Regions from separate parts of the Brevibacillus sp. HB1.3 genome, predicted to be linked through region 1. Evidence: riboswitches for the same ligand, from Rfam matches in the RefSeq annotation. Region 1 holds a riboswitch; each other region holds the start of a gene.

Region 1 (5,165 bases):
GGAGCAGAGGCAACGAAGAACATTCGCTGCTTCTTGATAAACTTCTCATGCTCAGGTCGTAACTCAGAAAAAAGCTGACCCATTTTGCACCCCTCCAGGTAAAGGAATTGTTTTTACTACCCTCATATTACGATGAAAAGATGAAGAATTTGTGTTGTTTTTCCCAGTGCGTGCCAAATAGGTGATAAAGTGTAAATATTCTCGCAACAAAATCACCTTTGAAAAGGAGGAGCATTTACATGCAATCATCACAGCCAATTTCCTTAGGGGAGCGCATCCATTTAATAGACGGTTTCGATATGGGCTGGGCGGAACGCACGGGGACTTATGTCATCGCTGAAGAAGAACTGACTTTGGTCGAAACAGGGCCAAGCCCTTCCGTCCCATACATCAAGGCCGGCCTCGCCAAGCTCGGTTTTACCCCGGAACAAGTAAAATACATCATTGTGACGCACATTCATTTGGATCATGCGGGAGGAGTGGGACTTTTTCTAAGGGATTGCCCAAACGCAAAGATCGTTGTCCATCCAAAAGGTGCACGTCACCTCGTTGATCCAAGCCGACTGATCGCAGGAGCGAGAGCGGTGTATCATGATGATTTTGATAGATTGTTTGATCCGATTGAAGCTGTTCCCGAAGAGCGGATTTTGATTCGTGGAGACGGGGATACACTAAAGATCGGAGCGAATTGTGTGTTGGAGTTTCTGGATTCACCAGGGCATGCCAATCATCACTTCAGCATCTACGATCCCATTAGCCGCGGCATGTTCACAGGTGATACGGCAGGTGTACTTTATCCGCAGCTTAAAAAGGACGGCATGCACCTCGTGCTACCATCTACTTCTCCGAATCAGTTTGATCCGGATGCCATGTTAGCGTCTCTACGTCGATTTGGAGCGCGCAATCTGAATCGCATTTACTTTGGTCATTTTGGGATGTCTGAACAGGTAGACGATGTGTACCGCCAAATACGCGAGTGGCTCCCTGTGTTTGTGGCGGAAGGAGAATCAACACTTGCTGCTGGACAAGCATATGCTGATCTGTCTCGTAAGTTATTGGAACGAGTCTCTGAGCATCTACAGTCACAAGGCATCAGTGATGACCACGAAGTTTTCGAAGTACTCAAGCTCGATTTTCAGGTGTGCGCCATGGGCATTCTGGATTATTTGCACAAACGAGGGTAAAAGCTTTGCCAAAAGCATTCCAGTTGCCTGAACTTTTTGTTCAGGCGTTTTCATTTTTAGCAGGCAAGAAAGTATTGGCTTACGTATTTGTCATTCTTTTTTCATCCAAGGAATGCTATGATGTAGGATGAGTCATGGACTGTGATAATTTCAAAACGTAACAGCAAATAGGTGCCTCGTCTTTCTCAAAAAGATCGGGTGAAAAGGGAAGTCGGTGAAAATCCGACGCGGTCCCGCCACTGTAAATCGGCTCGTTCCACAGCCGTAAGCCAGGAGACCTGCCTGTTTGTTTTCGTGCCTGTTGCCTTCGCGGAAAGGATCGGCCTATTTCAGGAAGCAGACCATCCTGTCTGTTTGCCCTGAGGTGCCGACCCTTTGATTTCCGAATGGAAGCAAGGGTCGCTTTTTTTATTGGAAGGTACAGTCAATCAGACACGCAGAAAGGAAGTTCTACATATGAAACGTTCTTTGCGATTCATGATCCCACTACTAGTTGCGGCGAGCCTCGCAGGTTGTGCGGGTAACGATAACAGCCAGCCAGCACCTGGTGGACAAACAAGTGCACCGCAGACAGCACCGCAAGAGAATACAGCCGAGCAGCCTGCAAAACAAACAACGTATCCGTTGACAGTCAAGGATGCGACAGGAAAAGAAGTAACCTTTGCAAAAGCTCCTGAGCGAATCGTCTCCACATCACCTGCCGAGACAGAGATTTTGTTCGCATTAGGCTTGGAAAATCGGATTGTAGCTGTCTCAGACTATGATGATTATCCAGAAGCGGCGAAGGCAAAACCGAAAATTGGCGGCGTCGTCAAACCGAATGAAGAAGCGATTCTCGCTCAAACGCCAGATATGGTCGTGGGTGGGATTTCGATGGAGAAGCCAGTGGCTGACAAGCTCAAATCTCTCGGGATGCCCGTCTATATTACCCATCCAACAAAGATGGATGACATCCTAAACAATGTGTTGGCGATGGGAGTTATCACTAACAAACAAGAACAAGCCGAAAAAGTCGTCGCGCAAATGAAGAAGGATATCGCGTACGTTCAAGAGGCAGTGAAAAATGTAAAACCGGAAGAGAAGAAAAAGGTATACCTTGAGTTTTCCCCAGGCTGGACAGTCGGAAAGGGTGAATTCATGGACGAACTCATCACACTGGCTGGAGCGACAAACATTGCTTCTGACACACAGGGCTGGAATCCGATCAGTGAAGAAAAGATTTTGCAAAACGATCCAGACGTCATTTTGTATGCGAGCGGAATTACCGATGAAAAGACTGGCGTCAAGCTGGAGGATATGATCGCCAAGCGTAATGGCTGGGATAAAATGAAGGCGATTCGTGAAAAACAAATCTTTGGCATGGACCAAAATATTTTGTCCCGTCCCGGTCCGCGTATTACACAAGGCTTGATCGAAGTAGCGAAGGCGATTTACCCAGACTTGGTGAAATAAAATGAAGAAACGATTGTTCCTATGGGGAGGAGTCAGCTGTCTCGTCCTCCTGGCATCAATAGTCATCAGTATCTCGATGGGGGCGGCACATCTCCCCATTTCGCAAGTATGGCTCATCCTGCTCCATCAAATCCCTGGCTTGTCTGAGTGGACCACCGTAACGTGGCCGGAGTCATCTGAGCAAATTGTCATGAAGGTTCGTTTTCCACGCGTTGTATTGGCTGTTTTGATTGGCGCCTGCTTGTCTCTTGCGGGAGCGGGCTTTCAGGGAGTTTTGCGAAATCCGCTCGCAGATCCGTTTACGATGGGCGTGGCATCAGGTTCTGCTGTCGGAGCAGCCTTTTTGATCCTGTTTGGCTTGCAAATCAGCTTTTTGGGTGCATGGAGCACGCCTGTTGTCGCTTTTCTTACAGGACTCCTCAGTTTATGGATCGTACTCGGACTGGCGAACACCCAAGGAAAGCTGCAAACGGAGACCCTGATTTTGTCTGGTGTTGTGGTGCAGGCTTTTCTCGGCTCACTCGTTTCCTTTATGGTGTCGCTATCCGACCAGACGGTGAATGAGATCGTGTTCTGGCTGATGGGTAGCCTGTCATTTCGGGGCTGGGCCTTTACGTATGTCTTGATTCCTTACTTGGTCATAGGCGGAATCGTGCTGGTAAGCTATGCGCGTTCCTTGAACCTATTTGCGTTAGGAGAGCGGCAGGCTGCGCATCTCGGCGTCCATGTAGATCGAACGAAGCTAGTGGTTCTGGTCGTCTCGACTCTCCTGACGGCAGCGGCGGTTTCTATCGCGGGAATTATCGGGTTCGTTGGCCTGGTGGTACCGCATCTCGTGCGTATGCTGGTTGGTCCCGACCATCGAATTTTACTGCCGATGGCCGCGATCTGTGGTGGTATTTATGTGCTGTGGGCCGACACTCTCGCCAGAATGCTGCTAAGTCCAACGGAAATCCCGCTCGGTGTCGTGACAGCATTTCTGGGTGCACCGTTTTTCGCGTATTTGTTGAAGCAAAATAAACGCTTTAGGAAGAGGTAACGTATGCAATGATCAATGTGCACAGCTTGCAAAAATCGTATCAGGATACGCCAGTTTTGCACGGAATCGATTTTTGCGTGGACAAGGGAGAATTTTTTGGCATTATCGGACCAAATGGAAGCGGTAAATCCACCTTGCTGAAAATGATTTCAGGGGTCATCAAGGCAGATGCAGGAGATATTTTGCTTCAGGAGAAAAAGCTTCATTCCTATCCACGCAAAGAGCTTGCCAAAATACTGGCTGTATTGGAGCAAGAGGGGCTACCGCCAGTCGGCTTTCGTGTTCGAGAGGTGTTGGAGATGGGGCGCTTTCCTTACCAGAATTGGCTGGGGGAAGAAAAGCAGGATGTCGCATCGCTCATTGATGAAATCGTACAAATGCTCGGCCTTGAACATTTGGAGGAGCGCACACTGGATCAGTTGAGTGGTGGGGAAAAGCAGCGCGTAGCTTTGGGGAAGGCATTGATCCAAAGACCTCAGGTGCTGTTGCTCGATGAACCCACGACTTACCTCGATATCGGGTACCAGATTCAGCTTATGGATATCGTGCGAAAATGGCAAAAGACGACACAGGTGACGGTCATTGCTGTGCTGCACGATCTGAATCTGGCCTCCCTCTACTGCGATCGTATTTTGATGCTGCATAAAGGAAAGCAGATAAGCGTCGGCACACCAAAAGACATTTTGCAAAGTGACAGAATAGAGGCTGTATACGGAACCAGACCGATTGTCATGGAGCATCCTGTCCATCATTTGCCGCAAATTATTTTGCAGTCGCAAGTGTAAGGAGACAAAAGCATGATCGTACTGATAACAGGTGGAGCACGCAGCGGAAAAAGCACGTTTGCCGAAAAATACGCGGCACATTTGGGCTCCTCAGGTGTTTACATCGCGACCGCTCCAATCACCGATGAGGAAATGGAAGAGCGGATCATGTACCACCGAGACCGCCGCTTGCAGTCCAACTTTCCTTGGCAAACGATTGAGGAGCCGTATGCTTTGACAGAATGGCTGACGAAGCTCGGAGCACAAAAGGACATACAAGAACAGCAGACAGTGATTTTGATTGATTGCTTGATCCTTTGGCTTTCCAATTGGCTTTTGCATGATGGGGAGGAGCAGTCGTTTGAGGGTGTGCTCCAGCAGGTGGATGTGCTGGTAAACAAGCTAAAAGACTACCCGGTGACCGTTTTGCTGGTGACAAACGAAGTAGGCGATGGACTCGTCCCGCAACATCCATTAGGCCGTATGTTCCGAGACTTGGCGGGGTTGATGAATCAGCGCGTGGCAGCTGTTGCCGATCAAGTTTTTCTTGTCACAGCAGGGATTCCGGTGGAATTAAAAGGACAAGCTTTCCGATTTTAACGTGGTGAAAAGACGGTTTCGAGTCGTCTTTTCACCTTTTTTATGATATAATACAAGAAAAGCCATGGAAGGGATCAGGATACCATGCGTCCCCATAGGACGATCTGGAAACGTTTTGACCTCTCC
Region 2 (5,165 bases), on a different contig from region 1:
TGAGCTGATAAGTATCTGCGAGTGTTTGCTGATAAACAAAATTGATAGAGCCGATGCATGGCGCATGGATACACAATAACGGCTGGCCTTTCCCCGATATGTGAAAAGCAAACTGCTTGCCATCCTGATGGACGAGTATTTGTTCCATTTTTGTTTTCACCCCACCCTTAGGTTGTCCGATCCGAAGTAGATTTTGCAATTGAACTCTTCTTTTTTTGATGGGGAAGTGGTATTCTCGCAATAGAATAATTGGTGAAAGCAGGGTGAAGAAGTTGTTTCAAGAGCGCATTTCGAAGCTCCACACGTTTTTGACAGAGCAAGAGCTGAACGCGGTGTTGATTACCTCTCCCAAGCACGTCTACTATTTGACCGGATTTTTTACTGACCCGCATGAACGTTTTATGGGTCTGGTTATTCCTGCTGAAGGAAAGCCTTCCTTAATTGTACCTGCTCTTGATCGTGAGGCAGCAGCAGAGGCTTCGTTCGTTCAAGATATCCATACACATACGGATATCCAAAATCCGTATGAAATTCTCAAGCAAGTGTTGCCAGCGAACTTGGCGAAGCTCGGAATTGAGAAAAGTCATATGACTGTCGAGCGCTATGAAGCACTTGGACAAGTTGTTCTGGCGTCGAGCTATGTGGACGTGGAAGAGCCACTGCGTGAAATGCGTTTGATCAAATCCGCGGACGAAGTGGATCGTCTAAAGCACGCTGTTCAGTTGGTCGAGGATTCCTTGCGTGAGACCTTGAAAAAAGTCAAGACAGGCATGACCGAGACAGAAATCGTAGCGGAGCTGGAATTCCAGATGAAGCGCTTGGGTGCAGAAGGTCCATCCTTTACGTCCATGGTGTTGGCAGGGGAGAAGTCCGCTTTGCCACATGGGAAGCCAGGAACGCGCCAAGTGCAAGAAGGCGACTTGCTTTTGTTTGATATCGGGGTAGCTGCGAACGGATATGTATCCGATATTACTCGTACCTTTGCTGTAGGCGAGATCAGTGCCCAGCTACAAGAAATTTACGAGACAGTTTTGGCTGCTAACGAAGCGGCAATTGCTGAGATTCGTCCCGGTGTGACATTTGCGCATTTGGATAAAACCGCTCGTGACGTTATCACTGCAAAAGGCTACGGAGAATACTTCATGCACCGCCTTGGGCATGGACTAGGGATGGATGTACATGAATATCCGTCTGTTCACAGCCAGAACCAAGAAGTGCTTCGTCCAGGAATGGTCTTTACCATCGAGCCGGGCATCTATTTGCCAGGAGTAGGCGGCGTGCGGATTGAAGACGATGTTTTGGTTACGGAAACAGGCGTTGAAATACTCACGCAGTTCCCGAAAAAACTGACTTCTATCAACGAATGAAAAATCATGAAAATTGAATACGTATCGAATGGTGCTGGATGGCATATGCCGTCAGCTTAAAAGGGAAGTCCGGTGAAAAACCGGCGCGGTCCCGCCACTGTAACGAGGAGCGCCTAGCGAATAGCCACTGTTTTTTGCGAGACAAAAAATGGGAAGGTAGCTAGGTGTGTTGATCCGTAAGCCAGGAGACCTGCCATGCGATCATTTACAATCGACCCACGAGGATGGGGCAGATGTGGAAGCAGTCTATAAAAGGGCGCCTTTGCGCCTGTTATGGCTATATCTACGTTTGTCATGCGCCTCCCGATTGAAATGGGGGGTGCTTTTTTTGTGGAAGCATTTGATTTACTACAACATTTATAAAAGAAAAAGGGGATTACAGATGTTTCATGCAAACAAAACACATACAGTAATGAAAGGACTAGCTTTCGGTATCTTGACAGCTACCATGCTTTTGGTTTCAGCCTGCGGTTCCACTACAACACCGCAGGCCCCAGCCAAAACAGAACAAACGGCTGCTCCAGCAGCAGAGAGTAAGCCTGTAACACTCACCAATAATGGCATCGAAATGACCTATCCAACAGTACCTGAGCGTGCCGTGACATTGAACCAACACGTCACGGAAATCATGCTGGCATTGGGCCTGGCTGATAAAATGGTCGGAACCGCTTACCTGGACGATGAAATTCTTCCAGAGTTAAAAGCAGATTACGACAAGATTCCGGTACTGTCTGACAAGTATCCTACGAAAGAAGTGCTGTTGGCAGCGAACCCAGACTTCGTGTACGCCGGATGGAAAAGCGGATTCGGTGAAAAGGGAGTAGGATCGATGCAGGATTTGGAAAAGGTCGGCATCAAATCGTATCTGCAAGCGTCTTCTAGCATGCCTGGACCGACTATTGACGATGTGTTTGCTGACATTACGAATATTGGACGCATTTTCCGTGTGGAAGACAAAGCCAATGATTTGATCCATAAAATGAAGAGTGAAATGGACCAAACGCTTAGTAAAATTGGCAAGGTGGACGAGCCGCTGAAAGTGTTCGTGTACGACAACGGGGAAGATAAACCGTTCACAGCAGCCAACAACTACATGACGTCTTTAATCAAGACTGCTGGCGGCAAGAACATTTTTGACGATATTCAAAAGGGTTGGGCAGAGGTCAGTTGGGAGCAAGTAGTGAGTCGCAATCCAGACGTGATTATTATCGTAGACTACGGGGATAGAACTGTTGAGCAAAAGCGTCATTTCCTTTTGACCAAAAAAGAACTGGCGGATATCCCGGCGATTAAAAATCAACGACTGATGGTATTGCCCTTGTCTGCGGCTTCTGAAGGCGTTCGTGCACCGATTGCGCTGAAAATTTTGGCGGAAGGACTCTACCCGGATAAATTCAAATAGAGTACGCCCCTTTTAAGGGAGGGAATAGCACTGCAACAGATCAAGTTACCTTCTATCATCATTACTTTATTGGTCGGACTCTTCCTCTCGATTACGTTCGCAGTTACGCTCGGATCGGTGGAGATTAAGCCGACTACGGTATGGAAAATCGCCTTATCAAAAATTCCGATGTTGACTCAATGGATTGAGGTGGACTGGTCCAAAGGGGAGCAAACCATTATTTGGGATATTCGCTTTCCGCGTGTACTCTTGGGGGCGATCGTCGGCGCAGGTCTGTCTGTCGTGGGAGTAGCGATCCAATCGTTAGTTCGCAACTCCCTGGCTGATCCGTATGTGTTAGGCGTATCTTCAGGTGCTTCCGTTGGAGCTACTTCGGTAATTATTTTCGGAGCATTCAGCATGTACGGGCAGTATGCGTTAACCTTTGGCGCTTTTACAGGCTCCCTCGTGTCCATTATTCTTATTTTTACGCTATCTCGTATTGGAGGACAAAACTCGACGGTACGCCTGCTCATGGCTGGAATTGCGATATCTGCGATCTTGTCGGCCATTACTAGTCTCCTTGTTTTTTCAGCGCCGAATGAGCATGGAATTGGAACGGTCCTGTTTTGGTTAAGTGGCAGTCTGGCTGGCGGCAAATGGGAGTACCTGACGATTCCTACATTGATTGTCGTCATCTGTCTCATCGTCTTAATAGCCCAATACCGCTCGCTCAATGCGATGCTGATGGGCGAGGAGTCAGCAGGAACATTGGGAGTTAATACGGTACAATTCCGCAAGCTACTCTTGGTGATCACGGCACTGCTCACGGGTGTGATCGTGTCCATCGCGGGATCAATCGGTTTTGTCGGATTAATGATGCCCCATATCGTCCGTGTGATGGTCGGATCAGATCACAGACGTGTCCTGCCTGTCAGCGCTTTGTTTGGCGCGATATTTCTCATCTGGGTTGATGTAGTCGCCAGGCTCGCATTTGCACCGGAAGAGCTGCCGATTGGTATTTTGACAGCGCTGTGTGGTGGTCCATTCTTTATCTGGTTGATGCTGCGGAGTTCTTATTCCTTTGGAGGTAGCGGACGATGAATTTGCAGGTTGAGAATATATCGGTCGAACTGGAGAAAAAGGGAATCCTGCGCAACGTCAGTTTGGAGGTGCGCTCCGGAGAGTTTGTGGGACTGATCGGGCCGAATGGCAGTGGGAAGTCCACATTGCTAAAAAGTATTTATCGGGTACTAAAGCCGCGTTCGGGATGGATTTCACTGGATGGCGACGACGTATACAAGCTAACCTCGCGTCAAAACGCTCAGCGAATGGCGGCAGTACGGCAGGAATCCTCTGTTGAATTTGATTTTTCGGTAACCGAAATCGTGAATATGGGACGTGCTCCGCATAAACGACTATTTCAGTCGGATAACGCAGAAGACCTTCAGATTTGTGAAGAAGCACTACAGCGGGTAGGGATGCATACATATGCCGATCGCAGCTTTTTCAGTTTATCGGGTGGGGAGAAGCAGCGGGTGTTAATTGCCAGAGCTTTGGTGCAGCAAGCCCAGTTCCTTGTCCTTGACGAACCGACGAACCATTTGGATGTTCGATACCAGTTGCAGGTGATGGATCTGGTCAAAAATCTTGGGATTACGGTGTTGTCCTCGTTGCATGATCTCAATATTGCAGCGATGTACTGTGATCGTCTGTACGTGATCTGTGACGGGGAAATCGTTACATCGGGGACGCCAGAGGAGGTCTTGACACCTACTCTGATCCGGGATGTTTTCGGAGTAGAGACAGAAGTGACGACCCATCCTATTACTGGAAAAAAGCATGTATATTTCTACTCGGAAGCGATCTGTGTGAAACCATCTATCCAGAAGGTAATGAGTGGAGCCAACTGACAGGGGGCAAGTTGAGTTTCTTTGATTTTCATTAAGGGGGGATGCCTAGTTGGCGTCCTTTTTTGTTAAGCCGACGGCAGTAAAAGCGGAAGAGAACTTCGCTCCAACTGTCGGGGCTTTATCAGTTAGATGCAAAGGTTCTCTTATTGATCAAAGGAGCCGTGCAATACGTCGCGAATTTGTTGGTAAGAAAAATCCATAGAACAAGATGGGAGATGACCCGTATGACTGAAGTAACGAGAGAACAGGCGCGCAAATTTCATGACGGTGTTCACGTTCTGGATGGGCATTTTGATCTGCTGATGGATGTGGAGATTCAGCGTGGATACGGTCGAACCAAAATGATCGAGACAGAGTATTTGCCACGGTTTCAGCAGGGGGGCGTGCATTCCATCGTGGCAGCCGTGTTCGTCGAGGATGCTTTTGTACCGGAGATGAGTCTGCGCAAGGCGCTCAACCAGATTAGCGCAATGCATGCGGAGGCGGCTGAGTCACCCGAGCACA
Region 3 (5,165 bases), on a different contig from region 1:
GAATTTTTCCCGCAGTTCCTCTTCAAGGGTCATAAGGGGTCTCCTCCTGTCTGGATGGTTTGCGCAGGGAAATCAGGATGAGTGCGAGTGTGACAATGATCATAAGGACGAAGTAAAGCGGATAGTATACGTGCGTGAGGAAGGAAACGAACTGCATGTCGCTATACGGGAGGCTGGTAAAGGCGATCATGCTCCCCCCGAGAAACAGGATCGTGTATTTGCGCTGTTTTCTGGTATGGATCGTGAGTAACTCCCCCAGAAGCAGCAAGCAGATAGTGATTCGAATAAAAGCGCCAGAGAGCCACTGGAAAATCGAGAAGAACTCCATATTTTCGATGTCTTTTCCAATGGTGAGGAGCCGCCATTGTTCAAATGCCGGAAAACGTTGACGGGCAGATTCGACAGGTCCGAATTCTGCAATCGCCCCTGTCAACGGACTGAGTGTCAACAGAACCGTAATGCCGAGCATAACGAAATAGTGTACGAGGCGGAGTGGCTTGCGGATGTGATGCTGAAGCAATAGCAACAGAAACAGCTCGGTTATACCACCGCCAAAGTAGAGCATCCCCATTATCAGAGGACGATAACCGTTCTGGAAAAGCGGTAGTAAAAGACTATAATCCTTTTTGGGAATATTGCCAAAAGCGACAAAAAATCCAAGCAACACGACGATAGGCAGAAGTATTACTGCTGTAATTCCAACAGAGGTTATTCCCCCGATAGCTGCGAGCACACATAAGCCCATCAAGGCGAATGCAGTCACCCATTCGGGTGTTCGAGGCAGATAATTGACGGTAGTCCATGTCTGGGTATCGATCAGATTGGTTAACGCCATCAAATACAGGCAGATCATGATCGGAGTGAGCAAAAGGTGGCTGACAATATTTCCTGTTCGCTGCTGAAGCCATTCATACAAGGCTTGTTGTTTTATTGTTCGATTGATCACAAACAATAAATACACCCACAAGGAAAAAGGAATACCAGCAACCAACACGCTCAACCAAGCATCTCTTCCGGCTTTACTCAATAAGAGGGGAATGACGGTTACGTGGTTCGTAATGCCGATCGTCAGCATCATCACCATAATGGCTTGACCAATCCCGATTTTTCCGTCCACTTTCATGAAAGACTAATCCCCCTGTGCGTGGTGGTGCTGTTAGGATTTGCCTGCTTACTTGGAAATATGTATCACGTATAAAGGTTACATCCTCCCGAAAAAGTATGGTATTCTACTATGAGGTAAAAAGGTAGAAACGGAGTAAGGAGTGCAGCCGATGTATCAGCTCATAAGAAAATATCTGTTCCAGCAAGATGCGGAAGAGATTCATGAAAAGACAATTGGTGCCTTAAGGCTGGTGGAGGATTCTGCTCCAGGCAAAAGCATCCTGAAGATGATCTATCAGGTAAAAGACCAGCGGTTGGAGAACAAGCTGTGGGGAATGACGTTTCCGAATCCAGTCGGACTTGCAGCGGGTTTTGATAAAAATGCAGAAGTCTATCATGCGTTGGGTGCTCTTGGTTTTGGGTTTGTGGAAATCGGGACATTGACGCCGCAGGGGCAGCCAGGCAATCCAAAGCCCCGATTGTTCCGATTGCCGGAACATCAAGCTGTCATTAACCGGATGGGCTTCAACAATCACGGTGCGTATCTGGCTTCCCAGCATTTGGTCGATTACGCATACTCAGATGTTCCGATTGGGATTAACATTGGGAAAAACAAAGTAACGCCGAATGAAGAAGCGGCCGTCGATTATAGCAAATGTATGGACATGCTCTATGCATACGGTCACTATTTCGTGATTAACATCAGCTCTCCGAATACCCCGAATCTTCGTGACTTGCAGGAAACGGAGAGCTTGCGTCATTTAGTGCGTGCAGTAAAAGAAAAGGCAACTGAAATGGAAGGGCGTTCCATCAAGAAAAAGCCGATTTTGCTAAAAGTAGCGCCAGACATGTCGGATGAGCACATGCGCGATGTTGTTCATGCTGCTGTAGAAGAAGGCATTTCCGGAATTATTGCTACCAATACGACACTGTCACGCGAGGCCGTTTCCGGACATCGATTTGCTGAGGAAGCGGGCGGACTGAGCGGAAGACCTCTTACAGAGCGTTCCACAGCTTGGGTGAAGGAGATTTATCAAGAAGTAGGAGACAAGGTACCAATCATCGGTGTCGGCGGTATTTATAATGGGGAAGACGCCTACGCGAAAATCCGGGCAGGAGCCAGTCTTGTTCAGGTGTACACGGGGATGATTTATCAGGGCCCAGGTATTGCCAAGCAAATCAACAAAAAACTGCTCAAGCTCATGCAACGAGATGGTTTTAAACATATTAGTGAAGTAATTGGCGTAGACGCAAAAGAATAGATAGAACAAAGTACGCATAGGTAGATGGTTCCGTTTGTAGTGGGTCATCTACTTATGCGTTTTCGCTTATATTCTTCCGATTTATGTAGTGATCCGGTATAATGATGTGGGACAAACATGAATTGTCAGTCAATTGTATATAGTCGGCGTTAGGTGCCTTTATGTGACACATAAAGGGTAACAGGGAATCGGGTGAAAGTCCCGAGCGGTCCCGCCACTGTAACCAGGGAGCTCTCTTTGAGAAGGAAACCACTCATCTTCGTATGGGGAAGGACAAGGAGCGCATAGATCTGGAAGCCAGGAGACCTACCTAGTAGCCACACCCACAGAACCTTCGCGGAAAGGAGCGGTGAATACGAGGCAATGAGGCTGTCTAATCAGTCTGTTGTTTTGTGTGCACATCTCGTCCACTGATGGATGGGATTTTTTTGTTTGGAGGAAAGAATGAAAGTCAGTGAAGGAGGATAAACATGAATCGATCTCGTCTCGTATCTACTTGTTTGATGATCGCGGGCTTTGTCTTGTATTTTTTGCTCAATGAACCTGAGACAGGACATGCGATGCACATCATGGAAGGGTATTTGCCATTATCCTGGGCCTTATTTTGGTGGGCTGTGTTCTTGCCATTCTTTATTCTTGGGATTCGCTCGATTAACAAGATTGTAAAAGAACATCCCGAGATGAAGCTCCTTATTGGCGTTGCAGGAGCATTTGCATTTGTTTTATCTGCACTGAAAATCCCTTCGGTTACAGGCAGCAGCTCTCACCCGACTGGAACGGGCCTTGGCGCGATTATGTTTGGGCCTTTTGCGATGTCTGTGTTAGGGAGTATGGTGCTCTTGTTTCAAGCCTTGCTTTTGGCGCATGGAGGTTTGACTACACTAGGGGCAAATGCTGTATCCATGGCAGTGGTAGGACCCATGGTGGCATACGGAATCTATCGGTTGATTATGAAAGTGGCCGGAAGTCAGCGTCTGGCGGTTTTTGCGGCGGCGGCTTTGGCTGATCTCGCTACCTATGTGGTGACTTCGCTTCAACTGGCACTCGCATTTCCAGCTGAATCTGGCGGAGTGTTGGCCTCATTTGCCAAATTCGCAGGAATTTTTGCGTTCACGCAAGTACCGCTCGCTATTAGTGAAGGTCTGTTGACCGTTCTTGTTTGGAACTGGTTGTTATCTTATAACGCAAAAGAGCTTACACAGCTTCGTTTGCTCAAACGGGAGGAATCGCTGTGAAAAAAGGATGGAACTGGCTTTTACTCTTGGGGGTAATCGTACTGGCTACTGTCCCGCTATTGCTGGTGCAAGACTCGGAATTTGGCGGCGCAGACGGCGTGGCAGAGGAAGCGATCAAGGAAATCGCTCCGAACTACGAACCTTGGTTTCAACCGCTGATAGAACCGCCAGGGGGAGAGACGGAGAGTCTATTGTTTGCGGTGCAGGCGGCGTTGGGAGCGGGAGTGGTTGGCTACGCCGTGGGCTTGTACAAAGGTCGGTTGGATAAACGGAAAAAATGAACGGGTTGCAGCTTGATTCTCTCTCTTATCAAAACAGGCTAAAACATCTGCCGCCAGCTCATAAGCTATTGCTGGCGAGTGCAATGCTACTGCTCGTCCTGGTGGGACATGTATGGATGCAGATGGCGGTCGTGGTTTGGATGACGGTATGGGTAGTGGTGTATGCTCGTATTCCTGTCCGTATCTACTGTGCCTTTATGATCGTGTCACTCTCGTTTTTCGCGGCGGGGCTCCCTGCTCTATTAATTGAAGGGGCGAGAGCAGGAGGAGTTCAGGTCCAGGTTGCGGCAGCATGGGAATTCGGTTCGTATGTGCTCTATGTGCCGATGTCCTCTTTCAGTAAAGTTTGGATCTTATTTTGGCGGACCATGGCGAGCTTATCTTGCTTTGCTTTCCTTTTGTTTACCGTGCCGTTTGCCGAAATCTTGCAGGTGCTTCGCCGGCTTCATATGCCTGTTCTTGTGACTGACTTATTAATGATCATGTATCGGTTTATTTTTGTGTTGGTAACGATTTCTCACCAGCTCTGGATTGCCCAACGTTCGCGCGGAGGTCATCGCGGCTTCCGGGCGACACTTCGGGATGCAGGGGTTCTCGTTGCGCAATTGTTTGTCAGAGCGATGCGTAAATACGAAGCGCTGCACAAAGGAATGGCGGCAAGAGGCTTCGGGGAGAGCATGCAGGTGCTTTCGTTTCATACCCATGCCCGCTCGCGCCGCTATGAGTGGGAAGCAATCGCAGGCTGTATACTGCTGGTGCTGCTTGAGTGGTGGACAGGAGGTTGGCGGTTATGACATCACGATTGTTGGAGTTCATCGATTTGCAGTACACGTATCCGGGAGGGCGGGAACCAGTCCTGTCAGGGCTGTCCTTATGGATTCCAGAGGGGAAAAAATGTGTTCTTTTGGGGCGGAATGGCTGTGGGAAGTCGACCCTGTTCTTGCATGGAAACGGGATCATCGAGCCACAGCAGGGACAGGTGCTGTGGAAGGGGAAACCGCTTGTCTACAAACGGGCCGCATTGCAAGAGATGACGCAAAAGGTTGGCTTGGTCTTTCAAGATCCCGAGCATCAGTTGATCGCAAGCACAGTCGCGGAAGATATATCTTACGGTTTATGCAATCAGAAGCTGCCTGTGGACGTAATCCGGGCCAAAGTAGAAAAGGTGCTGGATGCATTCGGGTTAAAAGAGCTGGCAGAAGTTCCGATTCATCATTTGAGCCTGGGACAAAAACGACGACTGGCACTCGCAGGGGTCATGGTCATGGAGCCAGAGCTTTTGC

The links. A riboswitch is a leader RNA that binds a small molecule or an ion and turns the genes downstream of it on or off. The one in region 1 is predicted to bind cobalamin.
Region 2: linked by a shared signal. The riboswitch ahead of HPY31_RS25885 (ABC transporter substrate-binding protein) and the one ahead of HPY31_RS08145 (ABC transporter substrate-binding protein) in region 1 are both predicted to bind cobalamin.
Region 3: linked by a shared signal. The riboswitch ahead of HPY31_RS14605 (energy-coupling factor ABC transporter permease) and the one ahead of HPY31_RS08145 (ABC transporter substrate-binding protein) in region 1 are both predicted to bind cobalamin.

Annotation. Positions count from the first base shown of each region.
Region 1 is NZ_JABMIT010000003.1:120,847-126,011, forward strand. Features, by position in the region: gene HPY31_RS08135 (pyridoxamine 5'-phosphate oxidase family protein) at 1-83, opposite strand, end outside; gene HPY31_RS08140 (MBL fold metallo-hydrolase) at 240-1,184, shown strand; cobalamin riboswitch at 1,337-1,484, shown strand; gene HPY31_RS08145 (ABC transporter substrate-binding protein) at 1,641-2,636, shown strand; gene HPY31_RS08150 (FecCD family ABC transporter permease) at 2,638-3,675, shown strand; gene HPY31_RS08155 (ABC transporter ATP-binding protein) at 3,684-4,460, shown strand; gene cobU (bifunctional adenosylcobinamide kinase/adenosylcobinamide-phosphate guanylyltransferase) at 4,473-5,039, shown strand.
Region 2 is NZ_JABMIT010000015.1:62,345-67,509, forward strand. Features, by position in the region: gene HPY31_RS25875 (alpha/beta fold hydrolase) at 1-148, opposite strand, end outside; gene HPY31_RS25880 (M24 family metallopeptidase) at 273-1,367, shown strand; cobalamin riboswitch at 1,380-1,579, shown strand; gene HPY31_RS25885 (ABC transporter substrate-binding protein) at 1,750-2,769, shown strand; gene HPY31_RS25890 (FecCD family ABC transporter permease) at 2,839-3,852, shown strand; gene HPY31_RS25895 (heme ABC transporter ATP-binding protein) at 3,849-4,661, shown strand; gene HPY31_RS25900 (dipeptidase) at 4,886-5,165, shown strand, end outside.
Region 3 is NZ_JABMIT010000005.1:347,408-352,572, reverse strand. Features, by position in the region: gene HPY31_RS14620 (spore germination protein) at 1-33, opposite strand, end outside; gene HPY31_RS14615 (GerAB/ArcD/ProY family transporter) at 23-1,123, opposite strand; gene HPY31_RS14610 (quinone-dependent dihydroorotate dehydrogenase) at 1,275-2,366, shown strand; cobalamin riboswitch at 2,501-2,694, shown strand; gene HPY31_RS14605 (energy-coupling factor ABC transporter permease) at 2,837-3,601, shown strand; gene HPY31_RS14600 (energy-coupling factor ABC transporter substrate-binding protein) at 3,598-3,882, shown strand; gene cbiQ (cobalt ECF transporter T component CbiQ) at 3,879-4,676, shown strand; gene HPY31_RS14590 (energy-coupling factor ABC transporter ATP-binding protein) at 4,673-5,165, shown strand, end outside.